DNA from 2 places in the Sphingobium xenophagum genome. Region 1 is predicted to be linked to the other one. Evidence: riboswitches for the same ligand, from Rfam matches in the RefSeq annotation. Region 1 holds a riboswitch; the other holds the start of a gene.
The links. A riboswitch is a leader RNA that binds a small molecule or an ion and turns the genes downstream of it on or off. The one in region 1 is predicted to bind thiamine pyrophosphate.

Region 1 (8,102 bases):
CCACCATCCAGGCTGAAGCCCGCGCCCAGCGCCGCCTGCGCCGACGCTTCGATCCCGTGGACATCGACCTGTGGCACCGACAGGACGACCGAATTGCCAAGGAACACGGTGTTCTGGAAGTTGTCATAGTCAGTGATGAAGCCCGCGAGCGACAGGCGAATACGCCCATCCGCGCTCTCACCCTTGACGCCCGCCTCGACCGAGCGGGTGGTTTCGGCCGGGAACACGGCCTGCCATACATCGGTCGGGCCGGGCAGGGGGTTGAAGCCGCCCGCCTTGAAACCGATCGCGCCAGTGACATAGGCGGTCAGATGATCGGTCGGGCGCCAGGCGAGGGACAGTTTGGGCTGCCATTTCTCGAACGTCCGGGCACGTTGCGCGACCGTCGTTCCACTCGCAGTACCGACCGTATCTTCCTTGCGCCGGTCGCGGTCATAGCGCAGCGCCAATGTGGCTTCGACCTGTGGCGCAATGTCGTAGCTCGCCTGCCCGAAAACACCGATCTGGCTGGAGCGGGTTTCCGCGCGCAGCGCTTCGCTGCCGAACAGCAGCGGCCCGAAATCATCGGTCCGGTCGCGCTCCAGCCGTTGGTAGAACAGGCCGACATGCCAGCGCAGCGGCCCATCGCCGCGCGACGTCAGACGGGTTTCGCTGGTCCAGGCTTTTATATCAACAGGTTGGGAGATGGGTTGAATACCATCCGGGAATAATGGCGCGCCGAACAGCGTCAATGGCTTGTCGTTGCGAAAATCCAGTTCTTCAACGAAATCCTTATGATAATCGTCATAGCCGCCAGTCCATGTGAAGAGCAGCCCGTCACCCGCTTCCTGTTCATAGCTGGCCTGCGCGCCCCACCATGTACGCGATGCCCGCCCTTCAAAATCCCCGAACGGGTCGGTCAATGCCGCACCCGACAGTCGCCCGCCATAAAGGCCAGTAACATTGCCCGATGAAATATAGGCCGCCCCGCCTTCTTCGTTGGCCCAGCCCAGGCGAAAGCGGAACGTAGCGGTTTCGTTCAGCGCGACCTTTGCCTTCAGGCGCAGATTGCGGCTGATGCTGCCATCGACCTTCTTGTCCAGAAAGCTGTTGCGGATGAAGCCGTCGCTGTTGCGATAGGAACCGGCCAGGCGCAATTGCACCTGTTGCGACACCGGGGCGTTGACCACGCCATCGGCGGTCCAGGTCAGGCCGTTGCCGATCCCGACGGCTGCTTCGCCGCCCCAGTCCGGGCCGGGATCGTTGGTCGTCATGGCGATGGCCCCGCCCGATGCCGACCGGCCGAACAAGGCGCCCTGCGGCCCCTTCAAAATCTCGACCCGCGCCAGATCATAGGGGCGCAACGTGAAGAGTTCGGAATCGGGCAACGCCAATCCGTCGACAATATAGGCGATAGAGGGCGATTGGCTGCGGTTGGTGGATACGCCCCGCACGGATATGAGGTTGGTGCCGGGATCCTGATCGTTGATGATGAAGATGCCGGGCGTTGCCGCGATGAAATCGTCGATCGTGGTCAGGCGCTGCGCGGCGATGGCGGCGGGACCATAGACGGCGATCGTGTCGGGCACCCGGATTTCGGCTTCTGCGCGACCACGCGCGGTGACGACGATGCTGTCGTCCGCATGGGCGTAGCCTGAACCCAGTAGCAGTGCGATCGATATGGCAGGCGACATAATGGCGTAAAGACGCATATCCCTATTCCTCCGCCGGTGTGAGCCGGATCAGGTTCGCGGGTTTGCAGACTGGACGCCCCCTGCGCCCGATCCGCCTCTCAGCCCTGACAGCGCCAGGACACCCCGTGGGTTGAAACTGTCGGTGCGCCTATGGCGTCCTGCACCGGGCGTCAATCGATGGCTGAGGGTCTGGCGCATATTCATGCTGAAATGGGGTCGGTTTTCAGTCGACTATGGCGTCTGGCGAGGATCATCCGTTATCGACGCCGCAGCCCGACCTTTATTCTTCCTGTTGCTATGACCTGCGTACCGGCCCTTTTACCATCATGATGATCGCCCCCTTTCTGTTGCTGGCCGCTGCGGCGGATGATGCGTTGCCGCGGCGACCCCATTCGCACATCCATGCGGCGGGAGAGATTGACGAGACGCAGGGGCCGGTGCTGCTGGAGGTCACCTATACCGGCGAACTGATGGCCAATGTAGCGGGCGGATTGAAGCGGCGCGCGCGCTATCTCGATAATCTCGACATAGTGCTGGAGGCCGATCTGGAGGCGACGCTCGGTTGGCGCGGGGCCGAGGCGCATGTCTATGGCCTCTACAATAATGGCGCGTCGATCTCCAACGCGGTGGGGGATGTGCACGCAGTCAGCAATATCGAAACGGGGACGCGGGCGTTCAGACTATATGAAGCCTGGATCAACCAGACGATCGCGCCCGGCCTGTCGCTGAAGGCAGGATTATATGATCTCAACTCGGAATTTGATGCGCTCGATGCCGCTGGCGTTTTCGTCGGCAGCGCGCATGGGATCGGCAGCGATATTTCGCTGACGGGTCGCAATGGTCCGTCGATCTTCCCATCGACATCGCTGGCCGCGCGTGTCGAATGGCAGCCGGCCGAGGGCTGGGCTGTGCGCGCGGCGATATTGGACGGGGTACCGGGCGATCCCGACCATCCTGCCCGCACCGCGATCAAACTGGGTAACGGCGATGGCGCGCTGCTGATCGGTGAACTCGACGTGCCGATTGCCGGCGCGCGACTGTTGCTGGGGCATTGGCGCTACACAGCGACGTTCGAAGCCTGGGATGGAAGCATGGGGCGGGGCAATGCCGGGGTCTATCTGCGTGGGGAAATGCCGCTGATGAGCGATGGCGATGAGAAGGTGGACGGCTTCTTCCGGCTTGGGACGTCAAGCGGGCGGTTCAATATGTTCGACCGGTTCGCCAGTCTGGGCGTAAAATGGACAGGCGCGGTGAACGGGCGGCCGGAGGACGAATTTGGTCTGGCGGTGGTGACCGCCTCCACATCCCCCGATTATCGCCGAAGCAGTGCCGCGCAGCGCACTGAATCGGTCGCCGAAATCACCTATCGTGCGCCGCTGTCGCCATGGCTCACGGTGCAGCCCAACCTGCAATATGTCCACAATCCCGGCGCTGACCCGACCATCCGCGACGCCTGGGTCGTCGGGCTGCGCTTTGCCATTGGTTCGCGCCTGATCGACTAGGGGTGATCGCATCCGGACTGGCCAGCGCGACGTGCGGCGGGCAGGGCGAATGTGATCAGCAGGCAAAGCGCCATCGGCAGGATCGCGAACAGGAAGAAGGACCCCGGACCCGCGCCGTTGCCGATCAGCCAGCCACCGGCCAGCGGCCCGCCTATGGCGCCGATACGGGCGACTGCGACGCCAAAGCCAATGGCGGTGGCCAGACAATCGGGCGGAAAGACGCCGGTGACGACGGCCATGATGCACAGATGGACCCCGACAATGCCGCCGCCCGCCACCAGCAGCAGCAGGTTGGTCGACAAAGTCCCGGTAGACAGGATCGCCAGCAGGGCGAAAGCCGCGATGATCGTGACATAGGCACCCGCCAGCGCCAGCACGGCATGGTTGCGATCAATCAGCCAGGCGAGCGCCAGAGCGATGACCAGTCCACCCGACTGGATGATGGTGATCGATCGTGCGGCCTGATCCAGCGTGAAGCCCGCCTGCGGCAGCAGGGTCGGCGTCCAACTGATGATAAGATAGAGGCCGAAAGCATTGATACCATAGAGTAATGCAAAAACGATCGTCGGGAATCGGAGTGGCCTGCGCAATATGCGGGCAAGTGGGCGGACAGCGCGGGCGTCAGTTCCGGGCTCTGCTTTCTTTTCGGGGGGAAATAGCAGGAACAGGGCGAGCGCAAGCAGCAATGTCGCTGCGCCCGGCAACAGGAACAGCGCGCGCCAACCGCCCAGCGCGATCAGCGGCGGCGCAATCAGGCCCGCGACGATCGCGCCAAAGGAGATGCCGAGCGATACGATCGTCAACGTGCTTGCGCGTCGCCCCGGCGGCGCCCAGATCGCGGCCAGCGCAGTGACGTTGGGCAGGCATGCGCCCAGAGCCAAGCCAGTCAGCAAGCGCCATATGATGAAGCTGGCGATGTTCGTTCCGCTGGCCGTCGCCATGGTCAACAGGCCGATACAGATGACCGAGAGGGTGATCATCCGGCGGCGGCCGAAGCGATCCCCCAGCGGCGCCAGCAAAACCGCGCCGACGCCCAGGCCCAGCAATACCGCCGAAAGGGCAAAGCCGAAGCGGGCGGGCGGAATGTCGAGTGCCTTTGCGATATGGGGCAACGCCAGCGGCATCGCCGCCAGATCATAGCCATCGACGAACAGGACCAGCCCGCACAGGAGCAATGACAGGATCAGCCGCGGGGTAAAAGATGGCGTTATGCCCATGTCCTGCGGACGGGTCATGGATCGGCGTTCCTCTCTGTGGGCATTGCGCAGCGCTTATCGTAACGAATGATATAATTGGTTGGCGCCACCCCAGCCTGTCAAGCGCTAAAAAACGAGCGAACGGGTTGCGATAATAATAACGACCGTTATAGTGTGCCGCTGAAAAGGCGTAGTGCGCCAGCCAGGAAGAGGATAGACCATGGTTCCCGACAACATCCATATCGCCCACCCCGACAAGCTGTTCATTGGTGGCGCATGGGTCGAATCGACGGCTGACCGGATGATCGAAATCGTTTCGCCCAACAGCGAGGCGGTTATTGCCCGCGTCGTCGATGGGACCGAAGCGGACATGGACCGCGCCGTCGCTGCCGCCCGCACGGCGTTCGATGATGGCCCATGGTCCACCATGGCGCCTGCCGAGCGTGGCGCGATCGTGCGGCGGATGGGTGAAGAATTGGGCAAGCGCGCGCCTGAACTGTCCGCCGCCTGGACGGCGCAGGTCGGTGGCCTCGCCAGCTTTGCGCCAATCATGACTGGCGGTGCGACCGCAACATTCATGGCGATCGCAGGCTATGCCGACAGCTTTCCCTTTGTCGAAAAACGTCCGGCGAGCCAGGTCCATACGGCGATAGTTGCGCAGGAACCCGCTGGCGTTGTCGCCGCGATCGCGCCCTGGAACGCGCCCTATGGCATCATGTCGTCCAAGGTCGCCTATGCCATGGTTGCAGGCTGCACCGTCATCATGAAGCCGTCGCCGGAGACCCCGCTGGAAGCCTATATCATAGCCGAAGCGGCGGAAGCGGCAGGGGTGCCGGCCGGCGTGGTCAATCTGGTCGCGGCGGGACGCGACGCATCCGACCATCTGGTCCGCAACCCCGGCATCGACAAGGTGACCTTCACCGGATCGACGCTGGCGGGCAAGCGGATCGGCGAGGTCTGCGCCGGGCGGGTCGCGCGTTGCACGCTGGAACTGGGCGGCAAATCGGCAGCGATCGTGCGCGACGATTTTCCCATAGAGGTCGCCGCTGCGATCCTGGGCAACACCATCACGATCATGAGCGGACAGGTTTGCGCCATGCTGTCGCGTGCGATCGTGCCGCGCCATCGTCATGACGAACTGGCCGACGCCATTGCAAAGGTGATGCAGGGCATCCGCATCGGCCATAGCGATGCGCCCGATACACAGCTTGGCCCGGTGGCGATGAAGCGCCAGCTTGAACGGGTGGAGGAATATGTCGCGCTGGGTCGCGCAAGTGCCGATCTCGTGACCGGCGGCAACCGGCCTGCCCATATGAACAGCGGCTATTTCATTGAACCCACCCTGTTCGCGAATGTGGATAACAAGAGCCGCATCGCGCAGGAGGAAATTTTCGGCCCCGTGCTGTGCCTCATTCCCGCCGATGATGAGGAGGATGCAATCCGCATCGCCAATGACAGCGCCTTTGGCCTGAATGGATCGGTGCTGACCAATGACGCCGATGCCGCCTATCGCATCGGCCGTCGCATCCGCGCAGGCGGATTTGGGCAGAATGGCATGAAGATGGAGTTCGGCCTGCCTTTTGGCGGCTTCAAGCAATCGGGGATCGGGCGCGAGGGCGGGGTGGAAGGCCTGCACGCCTATCTGGAAACCAAGACCATGTTGCTCGACGCCACGCCCAGCGGCTTTTGAGCATAATCGTGCTGGATGCGCAGGGGCGGGGGCAGGGGGCCGCCTATACCGCCGCACGTATCATTTATGGGGGGTGGTTCCTGTTTTCGGGGGTAGAATATTTCACCCCCTTCGATCTTCAGCCGCTGGGCAACACGCCGCTGGCGCAGGAATTCACCCTGGCGCTGATCCACAGCGGCTTGTTCGCCTGGATCAAGATCATGGAGGTGATCGTGGCGCTGCTGGTGCTGGCGAACCGCGCGGTATTGCCTGCCGCGCTGGCCAGCGTGCCGCTCAATGTCGTGATCGGTTACTGGAATTTCGTGCTGGATCCGGGCGTAGTCGAATATGCGTTCGGCATCGTCACGCTATTGCTCAACGCCATCCTGCTCTGGCCATGGCGCAGGGAATTGATCGGCCTACTGCGTTGGTAGCCTGTGATATATCGGCCATATTGCCAGTTTCGTATGCTTGGGATACTTTTTCGTCCTGTGGGATGACTCGCTGACGACCAGCAATAGCGTCGCGGTGGGCGAAGAGAGGGATGCAGGGCATGGCTCATGATGTTCTAGATCGTGTGGAGTGCGTCCGCTGAGCGCGGTCGAGCGTTTTTCCACCCGGCTGGTGCCGCCACCGCGTCGCCAGCGTTTCTGGCGAGAGGTCGTTGCCGAAGCCTTCCCCGGCATGACCGCACACGCGCCCGAAGGCATCAAGGCGGATCTGGCGCGCTGGTCCCTGGGCGGCGTGGGGCTGGCGCGGGCACGCAGCGAACGGGCGCAGGTCAGCCGGATCGCGACCGATGGAGAGGAACGGCATCTGCTGCTCCATCTGCTCCATCGCGGGTCGGTGACCATGCTGCACGGCGATCGCAGCAGTATTGCCCGCGTGGGCGACATCGTGATCGCCGATGACCGCCACCCCTATTCCATCGACATTTCGCAGTATAACGACTGCCTGATCCTGCAAATACCGGTTGCGATGATGGGCGATGATATTGCGGGGCGCGACTGGCATGGTTGCCTGTTGCCGTCCACCAACCCCCATGTCCTGTTCATGGCCCATATGCTCCACGGCCTGTGGTCGCAGCGCGACCAGTTTGATCATCTGGATGACGATGCCGGGATATTGCTGGCCGATGCGGCGCAGATGATGTGCCGTCGCAGCACATTGGAAAGGCCATCCATCCATCAACTGCGCTCGCCGATTGAATATGCGCTGGAACATCTGGGCAATCCCGACCTTGGCACGGCGCTGATCGGCCAGGCGCTGAACCTGTCGCCGCGCGCCGTGCAGAAAAATTTCGTCCGTCAGGTCGGGCTGACGCCGACCGCCTTCATCACCGTGCGACGCCTCGAACGCGCCGCCGCGTTGCTGGCGTGCGATGATGGACGCACGATTACCGACGTTGCGTTCGAAGTCGGTTTTAACGATTCCGCCTTCTTCACCCGCTGTTTTCGCAAGCATTTTGGCGTCGCGCCGAGCCAATGGCGAAGCACCAACGGGCGTTCGCTTGCGTCCTGATCACAGGTTCGTCTGAATCCAAGACCTTTGCCTCCATAGCGCCTATCAGGACATCAAGCCGCCGATACAGGCGCGATGTTCCAGGGGAGATGAAGATGGGCAAGTCCATGATTGCGATGCTGATGGCGTCCAGCGCGCTGGTCGTAACTCCAGCAATGGCGCAGGATGCCGAACAAAGCGGCGGCATCGCCGAAATCGTCGTAACCGCGCAGAAACGCGCGGAAAATGTGCAGGACGTGCCGATCGCCATTTCGGCCTTTACCTCTGAATCCTTGCAGGAACGGGCCGTCGGCAGCGTGGCGCAGCTCTCGGCTATCACCCCCAACGTCAATCTGGACGCAGGCACGCCCTTCTCCGGCTCCACCGCCGTGCTGTCCGCCTATATTCGTGGCATCGGCTCGGACGATTTCGCCTTCAACATCGATCCGGGCGTCGGCATCTATCTGGACGGCGTCTATCTCGCCCGTACCGTCGGCGCGAACCAGGATCTGCTGGACGTCGAACGGGTTGAAATCCTCAAGGGGCCGCAAGGAACGCTGTT
Region 2 (8,102 bases), on a different replicon from region 1:
AGCAGGTCCGCTCCATCGGCCTTTTCCGCCTTGCGCACTTGCAGGAAATAGCGCTGGCCGATGGCGTCGGACAGGGCCAGCAGGCGGCTTTCGACGTCGTCTATGTCACCGATGGTCAGCATGTCGCCGGTCAGCGGGCTGAGCCGGGCGACCAGTGCATCGGCCAGGCGTCTGGGTTCCTCCGGCATGCCGTCCGCGCGCAGCGTCGGCAGGGCGGCGACATGGTCGGCCAGACGCTGCGCCTGATAGACGATGGCGCGCGGATTATACGGCTCCAGCGCGACAAGATCGCGCACCGGCGGCAGCGCCGGGCCGGTCAGATAGCGGGTACGATAGCTGATCTGGCTATCATTAAGGTCCAGCAGGACGGTCAGGTCGTCCGCGCTCGCGCCTTCGCCGCCGAACAGGCCAAGCAGGCGGCAGCCATTGATCGCCCGCTCCATCCGTCGGCCCATATCGTGAAAGCGCCAGCCATCGCTCCGGCCCATATTTTCCGCCGCCAGCCCCGACAGCGCCGAAATCCGCTCGATCATGCGCGACGATGCGTCGAGCAGCGTTTCGGTCACCGCGCCGTCAAATGTCGGCAGCGGCAGGCGAACGAGCCGCCAGAAGTCGCTTGCCAGCCGGTCGCGCAGCCCTTCGCCGATATTGCCGACGCTCGCCATCAGCGCCCGGACGCTACCCGATTGGCGCGCGTCGCCCAGCGCGGTCGCACAGATCGGGCCGATGGGGCCGCCGCCATCACGGGCGATCGCGCCCCACAGCACCAGTTGCCCGACCAGCCGGTTCATCGTCGGCGATGCAACCGACGGGCCAAGGTCGGCCTCTATCGATCCGCCGACGATGGCGCGGATCAGCCGCAGCGTCATTTCCGTCCGCTCGATATAGCGGCCCAGCCAATAGAGATTGTCCGCCGCCTTGGCCGGCAACATCCCGCCGATCCGCCGGATCGCGGGCGCGCCGCCGCCCAACAGGGTGTCGGGCGGCACGGCTACGCTATCGACCACGCACATGTCGGCGGACATGTCGCCCTTGCCCATCAGCGCGGCGCGGATGTCGCCATGGCCCGCCAGCCGCGCAAAGGCGCCGGGCATCACCCGCCACTGGCCCTGCGCGTCGCGCGCCACGAACACGCGCAGGGTGAAGGGCAGGGGGGTGAGGCGCCCGTCGACCACCGCCGGGGTGGTGGACAGCTTCACCAGTTCCTGCCCCACATAATCCATCGGCCGCCGCGCCATCGCTTCGGCCAGCATGGCGCGTTGCTTAACGTCCAGCGCCGATCCGGGGGTGAAGCGCGCATCGGGCAGGCCCGCCACATCCTGATCGAAGGCCGATCCGACGACCAGTTGATCCAGCCGGTCGCGCACATAGGCGCGCTCCCCGCTCTGCCCGCACCACCAGGTCGCGATATTGGGCAGGATCAGGTCCGCGCCCAGCAGCGCCTTGCTCAGTTGCGGCAGGAAGGCAGCAAAGGCGCGCGATTCGATCACGCCCGCGCCCGGCCAGTTGCTCAGCACCAATCCGCCGCGCGCGCAGGCGTCGAACAGGTCGGGCACGCCGATGCGCGACTTGCTGTCGAAGGCCAGCGGGTCCATGAAGCGGCTGTCCATCCAGCGCCACAAACCATCGATGCGCTTCAACCCCTGAATGGTGCGGACGAACAACTGCCCGTCCGTGACGATCAGATCGTCGCCCTCGACCAATAACAGGCCCAGATACCGGGCCAGATGCGCCTGTTCGGCATAGCTCTGGTTGAAACGACCGGGCGTCAGCAGACCGATGCGCGGGTCCGATCGTTCGCAATCGGCGGCCAGTCCCCGGCGCAGATCGTCGAAAAAGGGGGCCAGCCGCCGCGTGTTCATCGCACCCAGCAGGTCGCCGGTCGCGCGCGACCAGGCCAGGCGGTTTTCCAGCGCATAGCCAACGCCCACCGGCGTCCGTACCCGGTCGGCCAGCACGCGCCATTCGCCCGCCGGGCCGCGCCCGATGTCGGCGGCATAGAAATGCAGATGATGGCCGCGCGGGGGCGGGGTGCTGTTCATCACCCGCCAATAATGCGGGCTGCCGGTGATCACGCTGGCGGGCAGCTTGCCGTCGCGGACCAGCGACTGGCTCCCATAAATATCGCCGATCACCTGTTCCAGCAATTCGGCGCGCTGGGCCAGGCCCCGCTCGATATGCGCCCACTCGGCCGCATCGATCAGCATCGGGATCGGCCCCAATGGCCAGGATCGTTCCTGTTCGTCCCCGGTCAGGCGGAACGCCATGCCCAGGTCGATCGCCTGCCGCGCGACATTGTCCGCCAGCATGGCCGGGTCGCCCTGCGCCTGCGCCGACAGCCGGTCCAGCATCGTGCGCCAGCGTGTCTGCATGGCGGGCGATGCACCGGCGTACAGGTCGCCCGCCGGTGCATTGGCCAGATAGGCGTCGGCCCAGTTTGCATATATGGCGGTTTCCACCCGGTCGCCCTTACGCGCCCGGATGCCTGAAACGCAGGTCCAGCGTCATCGGAAATTCACCGGCCGGTTCGGCGGCGGGCATATCGACCGGGCCGGGGGTGTGGCCATGGTCCTGAAAACGCGCCTTGCGCCGCGCTTCGGCTTCATAACCGTTGATCGGCAGCGTGTCGTAATTGCGCCCGCCTGGATGCGCGACATGATAGACGCAGCCGCCCAGCGACCGGCCGCTCCAACTGTCCAGCACGTCGAAGGTCAGCGGCGCGTTGACGGGCAGGTTGGGGTGCATGCAATTGGCAGGTGCCCATGCCTTGTAGCGGACACCGCCAACCCCTTCGCCCGGCACCGACGTCGCCGTCATCGGCACCTGCCGGCCGTTGCACGCAACGATATGTCGCCCGGCCACCAGACCCGTGGCGCGGACCTGCAACCGCTCGGTCGAACTGTCGACATAGCGCACCGTGCCGCCGATCGCCCCGGTTTCGCCCAGCACGTTCCACGGTTCGAGCGCATGGCTGATTTCCAGCCCGACGCCGCCCGCGTCGACACTGCCGTGGATGGGGAAGCGGAACTGCCGCTGCGCCTCGAACCAGTTGGGATCGAAATCATAGCCCGCGCCGCGCAGGTCGGACAGGATTTCAAGGAAATCGGCCCAGACGAAATGGGGTAGCATGAAGCGATCGTGCAGCGTCGTCCCCCAGCGCACCAGATTGCCCTGCTGCGGCTGCCGCCAGAACCACGCCGCCAGCGCCCGGATCAGCAATTGCTGCGCCAGGCTCATCCGCGCTTCGGGCGGCATTTCAAAACCGCGAAACTCCAGCAGCCCCAATCGCCCGGTCGGACCATCGGGCGAGAACATCTTGTCGATGCAGATTTCGGTGCGGTGGGTGTTGCCCGTCACATCGACCAGCAGGTTGCGGAACAGCCGATCGACCAGCCAAGGGGCCGGGGGCGCGCCTTCCCCGGCAAAGGGGTTTGGCACCTGCGCCAGCGCGATCTCCAGTTCATACAGGCCATCATGCCGCGCCTCGTCGATGCGCGGCGCCTGGCTCGTCGGCCCGATGCACAGGCCCGAAAACAGGTAGGAAAGCGAAGGGTGCCGCTGCCAGTAGAGGACGAAGCTCTTGAGCAGGTCGGGCCGCCGGATGAACGGCGAATCGTTGAGCGTCGGCCCGCCCAGCACGATATGATTGCCCCCGCCGGTGCCGACCGACCGGCCATCGACCATGAACTTGTCGGCGGTCAGGTCGCATTCGCGGGCATAGGCGTATAGCTGTTCGGTGATCGCGACCGTTTCGTCCCAACTGGATGCGGGATGGACATTCACCTCGATCACGCCGGGGTCGGGCGTGGCTTTCAGCACCGCGATGCGCGGATCGGGCGGGGGCGAATAGCCCTCGATCCGCACCGGAATCCGCAGGGCCTCGGCTGCCGCCTCGACCTCTGCGATCAGCTCCAGATAATCTTCCAGCGCCTGCACCGGCGGCAGGAATACCGACAGATAATGGCCGCGCGGCTCCACCGTCACGGCGGTGCGGACCGCCCCTTCGATAATGACCTGTTCCACCCGGTCCTGCGCAGCGGCGCCGCCCTCTGGCCCCGCGACCCGCTGCGATTGCTGCGCGCGCACGTCCTCGACATCGGCCTGCTGCATCACCTGCGCCCGGAAATCGGGCAGGGGCTCGCGCGGCTCGCTAGTGTCGCGCGGGTGGATATAGGGATAGTCCGACGGCGGCACATAAGGCAGGGAGCCGAGCGGCAGGCGATACCCCAGCGCCGAATCCCCCGGCACCGCGAACAGCTTGCCGCGCCGCAATTGCCAGATTTCGCTTTGCCAGCGAGGCGTGCTCGCCTGCGACTGCCAGCGTTGCACCGGCAGGACATAGCCGATCGGCTGGTCCAGCCCACGCTCGAACGTCTTGACCATCCGCGCGCGCGCTTCGGGATCGCTGATCTTGGGGTCGTCGGTGGTGGCGTTGATCGGCAGTTCCGATTCCTTGATCGACCAGACCGCCGGATCTTCAAAGACTGCATGGGTATAGTCGTCGGAAAAGCCCATATGGGCCGCCATATGGCTCAGGAAAGCGCGGGCGTCGTCGGGCGTCACGGAGCGCGCGCCTGCCGGTGCATCATCGGGCGCGATCAGGCTTTCATCGTGCCAGATCGGCGTGCCGTCCGTCCGCCAATAGACGGCATAGGCCCAACGCGGCAGGCTTTCGCCCGGATACCATTTGCCCTGTCCATGATGCAGCAGGCCGCCCGGCGCGAACTGGCCGCGCAGCTTGCGGATCAGCCGGTCGGCATAGGCCGCCTTGGTCGGGCCGACCGCATCGCCATTCCATTCGCCCGCATCGCCGCCATCCACCGCCACGAAGGTCGGCTCGCCACCGATCGTCAGCCGCATGTCCTGCGCCTGCAAATCCGCGTCGACCTTTGCCCCCAGCGCCATCACCGCGTCCCATCGCTTGTCGGTGAAGGGCTTGGTGATCCGCACCGCCTCGGCAATGCGGCTGACGGTCATCGCGAAATCGAAATTGACCTCGGCGGGTTCGGCCATGCCGCTGATCGGCGCGGCGGACTTGTAATGCGGCGTCGCGCAGAGCGGGATATGCCCTTCGCCCGCGAACATGCCGCTGGTCGCGTCCAGCGCCACCCAGCCAGCGCCCGGCACATAGGCCTCCGCCCAGGCGTGCAGGTCGACGACATCCTGGCTGACCCCCTTTGGCCCCTCGATCGGCTCGACGTCCGCGACCAGCTGGATCGAATAGCCCGACACGAAGCGCGCGGCAAAGCCCAGCCGACGCAGCAATTGCACCAGCAGCCAGGCGGAATCGCGGCATGACCCGGTGCCGATCTCCAGCGTCTCCTCCGGCGTCTGGACGCCCGCTTCCATGCGGATGACATAGCCAACCTGCTGTTGCAGGCGGCGGTTCACCTCGACCAGGAAATCGACGGTGCGGCTTTCATGCCCGGCATATTGGTCCACCATCTTTTCGAACAGCGGCCCTTGCGGCTCGACATCGAAATAGGCGGCCAGATCGGTTTTCAGCTGCTCGTCATAGGCGAACGGATAATTTTCCGCGTACGGTTCCACGAAGAAATCGAACGGGTTGATGATGTCGAGATCGGCCAGCAGGTCGACCTCTATCGTGAAATGATCCACTGGCTCTGGAAAGACGATGCGCGCCAGCCAGTTGCCGTGCGGGTCCTGCTGCCAGTTCAGGAAATGCCCCGCCGGTTCGATTTTCAGCGCATAATTGGGCACTTTGGTCCGGCTGTGCGGCGCGGGGCGCAGGCGGATGACCTGAGGACCAAGCCGGATCGGGCGGCTGTAGCGATAGGCAGTGCGGTGGTGGAGCGCGGCTTTGAGCATGGCGGGATCAAACGCTACCCCCTGTTGCAATGCAATATGCAAATGGTTCGGGGGGCAAAGAATCTGCGCGGCTCCGGCCCGCCCCGGCGATGCAGCGACAAGTCACTGGACCCCGCCCGCCAAACCCACTACCCTTGCCGCCATCCCCGGGGGACCGTCCGCAGACGGTTGAGAGGCGGCTTTGTGGCCGCGACCCGCTGAACCTGATCCGGCTAACACCGGCGTAGGGAGGGTTAAGCGCGCACTCACACCGCCCGCATTCTCTCTCTTTCGCTGCAAGGAGAGTGACTTATGGCAGACGTCCCCGCCCGTACAGAGATGCCCGAAGCCGAAGGCTTCATCCGCCGGCAGGCGGCAATGAACGTCACCACTGGCGCTATCCGTGGATCGAAGAAAATCCATGTCGGCCCGCTCAACGTCGCGATGCGCGAAATCACGCTGGAACCGGGCAGCGGCGAGCCGCCGGTGCGAGTCTATGACACGTCCGGTCCTTACACTGATCCCAATGCGCAGATCGACATCATGGCGGGCCTGCCCCAATTGCGCCGCGACTGGATCATGGCGCGCGGCGATGTGGAGGATTATGATCCGCGCGCGGTAAAGCCCGAAGATAACGGCCTCAAAGGCCCGGATCGCTCCGGCGGCGTCGCCCAATTCCCCGGCCACCACCGCCGCCCGCTGCGCGCGCGGTCCGGCATGAACGTCAGCCAGATGCATTATGCCCGACGCGGCATCATCACGCCGGAAATGGAATATGTCGCGGAACGCGAAAATCTGGGCCGTGCGCGCCTCGCCGAATATATTCGCGACGGGCAGGATTGGGGCGCGGCCATCCCCGATTATGTGACGCCCGAATTCGTCCGTGACGAAGTCGCGCGCGGCCGGGCGATCATCCCCAGCAACATCAACCACCCCGAATCCGAACCGATGGCGATCGGCCGCAATTTCCTGGTCAAGATCAACGCCAATATCGGCAACTCAGCCGTCGCCAGCGACGTCGCCTCCGAAGTCGACAAGCTGGTCTGGTCGATCCGCTGGGGCGCGGACACGGTGATGGACCTGTCCACGGGCCGCAACATCCATGACACGCGCGAATGGATCATCCGCAACTCGCCCGTGCCGATCGGCACCGTCCCCATCTATCAGGCGCTCGAAAAGGTCGGCGGCGTGGCCGAGGAACTGACCTGGGATATCTTCCGCGACACGCTGATCGAGCAGGCCGAACAGGGCGTCGATTATTTCACCATCCATGCGGGCGTCCGCCTCGCCTATATCCCGATGACGGCGAAGCGCGTCACCGGCATCGTCTCGCGCGGCGGCTCGATCATGGCGAAATGGTGCCTCAGCCATCACAAGGAAAGCTTCCTCTACGAGCATTTCGACGAGATCACCGAAATCTGCAAAGCCTATGACATTGCCTACAGCCTGGGCGACGGCCTGCGCCCCGGATCGATCGCGGACGCCAATGACGAAGCGCAGTTTTCCGAGCTCTACACGCTGGGCGAACTCACCAAACGCGCCTGGGCGCAGGATGTGCAGGTGATGATCGAGGGGCCGGGCCATGTCCCCATGCACAAGATCAAGCAGAATATGGACAAGCAACTCGAAGCCTGCGGCGAAGCCCCCTTCTACACGCTGGGGCCGCTCACCACCGACATCGCGCCGGGATACGACCATATCACCAGCGGCATCGGCGCGGCCATGATCGGCTGGTACGGCACGGCGATGCTCTGCTATGTCACGCCCAAGGAGCATCTGGGCCTGCCCGACCGCGACGATGTGAAGGTCGGCGTCGTCACCTACAAGCTGGCCGCCCACGCCGCCGACCTTGCCAAGGGCCATCCCGCCGCCAAGGTCCGCGACGACGCCCTGAGCCGCGCCCGCTTCGAATTCCGCTGGCGCGACCAGTTCAACTTGAGCCTCGACCCCGACACCGCCGAACAATATCACGACCAGACGCTCCCCGCCGAAGGCGCGAAGTCAGCCCATTTCTGCTCGATGTGCGGCCCCAAATTCTGCTCGATGAAAATCACGCAAGAGGTCCGCGATTTCGCCGCCAGGCAAAATCAGGACGCCGACACCTTCATCGCCGCCAATCCTCCCCGGCACGGGGAGGGTGGAGGGGGCGCACCGCTGGACGCCGCCACCGCCGAACAGGGTATGGCGGAAATGAGCCGGGTGTTCAGGGAAACCGGCAGCGAGCTATATATGGGCGCTGGGGACAGGGAACGGGATTGAGGGGTCGGATGATCCGGTATTGGTTGAACAGATTT

Region 2: linked by a shared signal. The riboswitch ahead of thiC (phosphomethylpyrimidine synthase ThiC) and the one ahead of CJD35_RS17560 (TonB-dependent receptor) in region 1 are both predicted to bind thiamine pyrophosphate.

What each region holds. Positions count from the first base shown of each region.
Region 1 covers NZ_CP022746.1:597,401-605,502, forward strand. Annotated here, with positions in the region: gene CJD35_RS17560 (TonB-dependent receptor) at 1-1,691, opposite strand, end outside; TPP riboswitch at 1,682-1,809, opposite strand; gene CJD35_RS17565 (carbohydrate porin) at 2,000-3,175, shown strand; gene CJD35_RS17570 (MFS transporter) at 3,172-4,410, opposite strand; gene CJD35_RS17575 (aldehyde dehydrogenase) at 4,592-6,061, shown strand; gene CJD35_RS17580 (hypothetical protein) at 6,058-6,474, shown strand; gene CJD35_RS17585 (AraC family transcriptional regulator) at 6,623-7,561, shown strand; gene CJD35_RS17590 (TonB-dependent receptor) at 7,651-8,102, shown strand, end outside.
Region 2 covers NZ_CP022745.1:845,320-853,421, reverse strand. Annotated here, with positions in the region: gene CJD35_RS04205 (circularly permuted type 2 ATP-grasp protein) at 1-2,459, opposite strand, end outside; gene CJD35_RS04200 (transglutaminase family protein) at 2,470-5,829, opposite strand; TPP riboswitch at 5,967-6,076, shown strand; gene thiC (phosphomethylpyrimidine synthase ThiC) at 6,121-8,067, shown strand.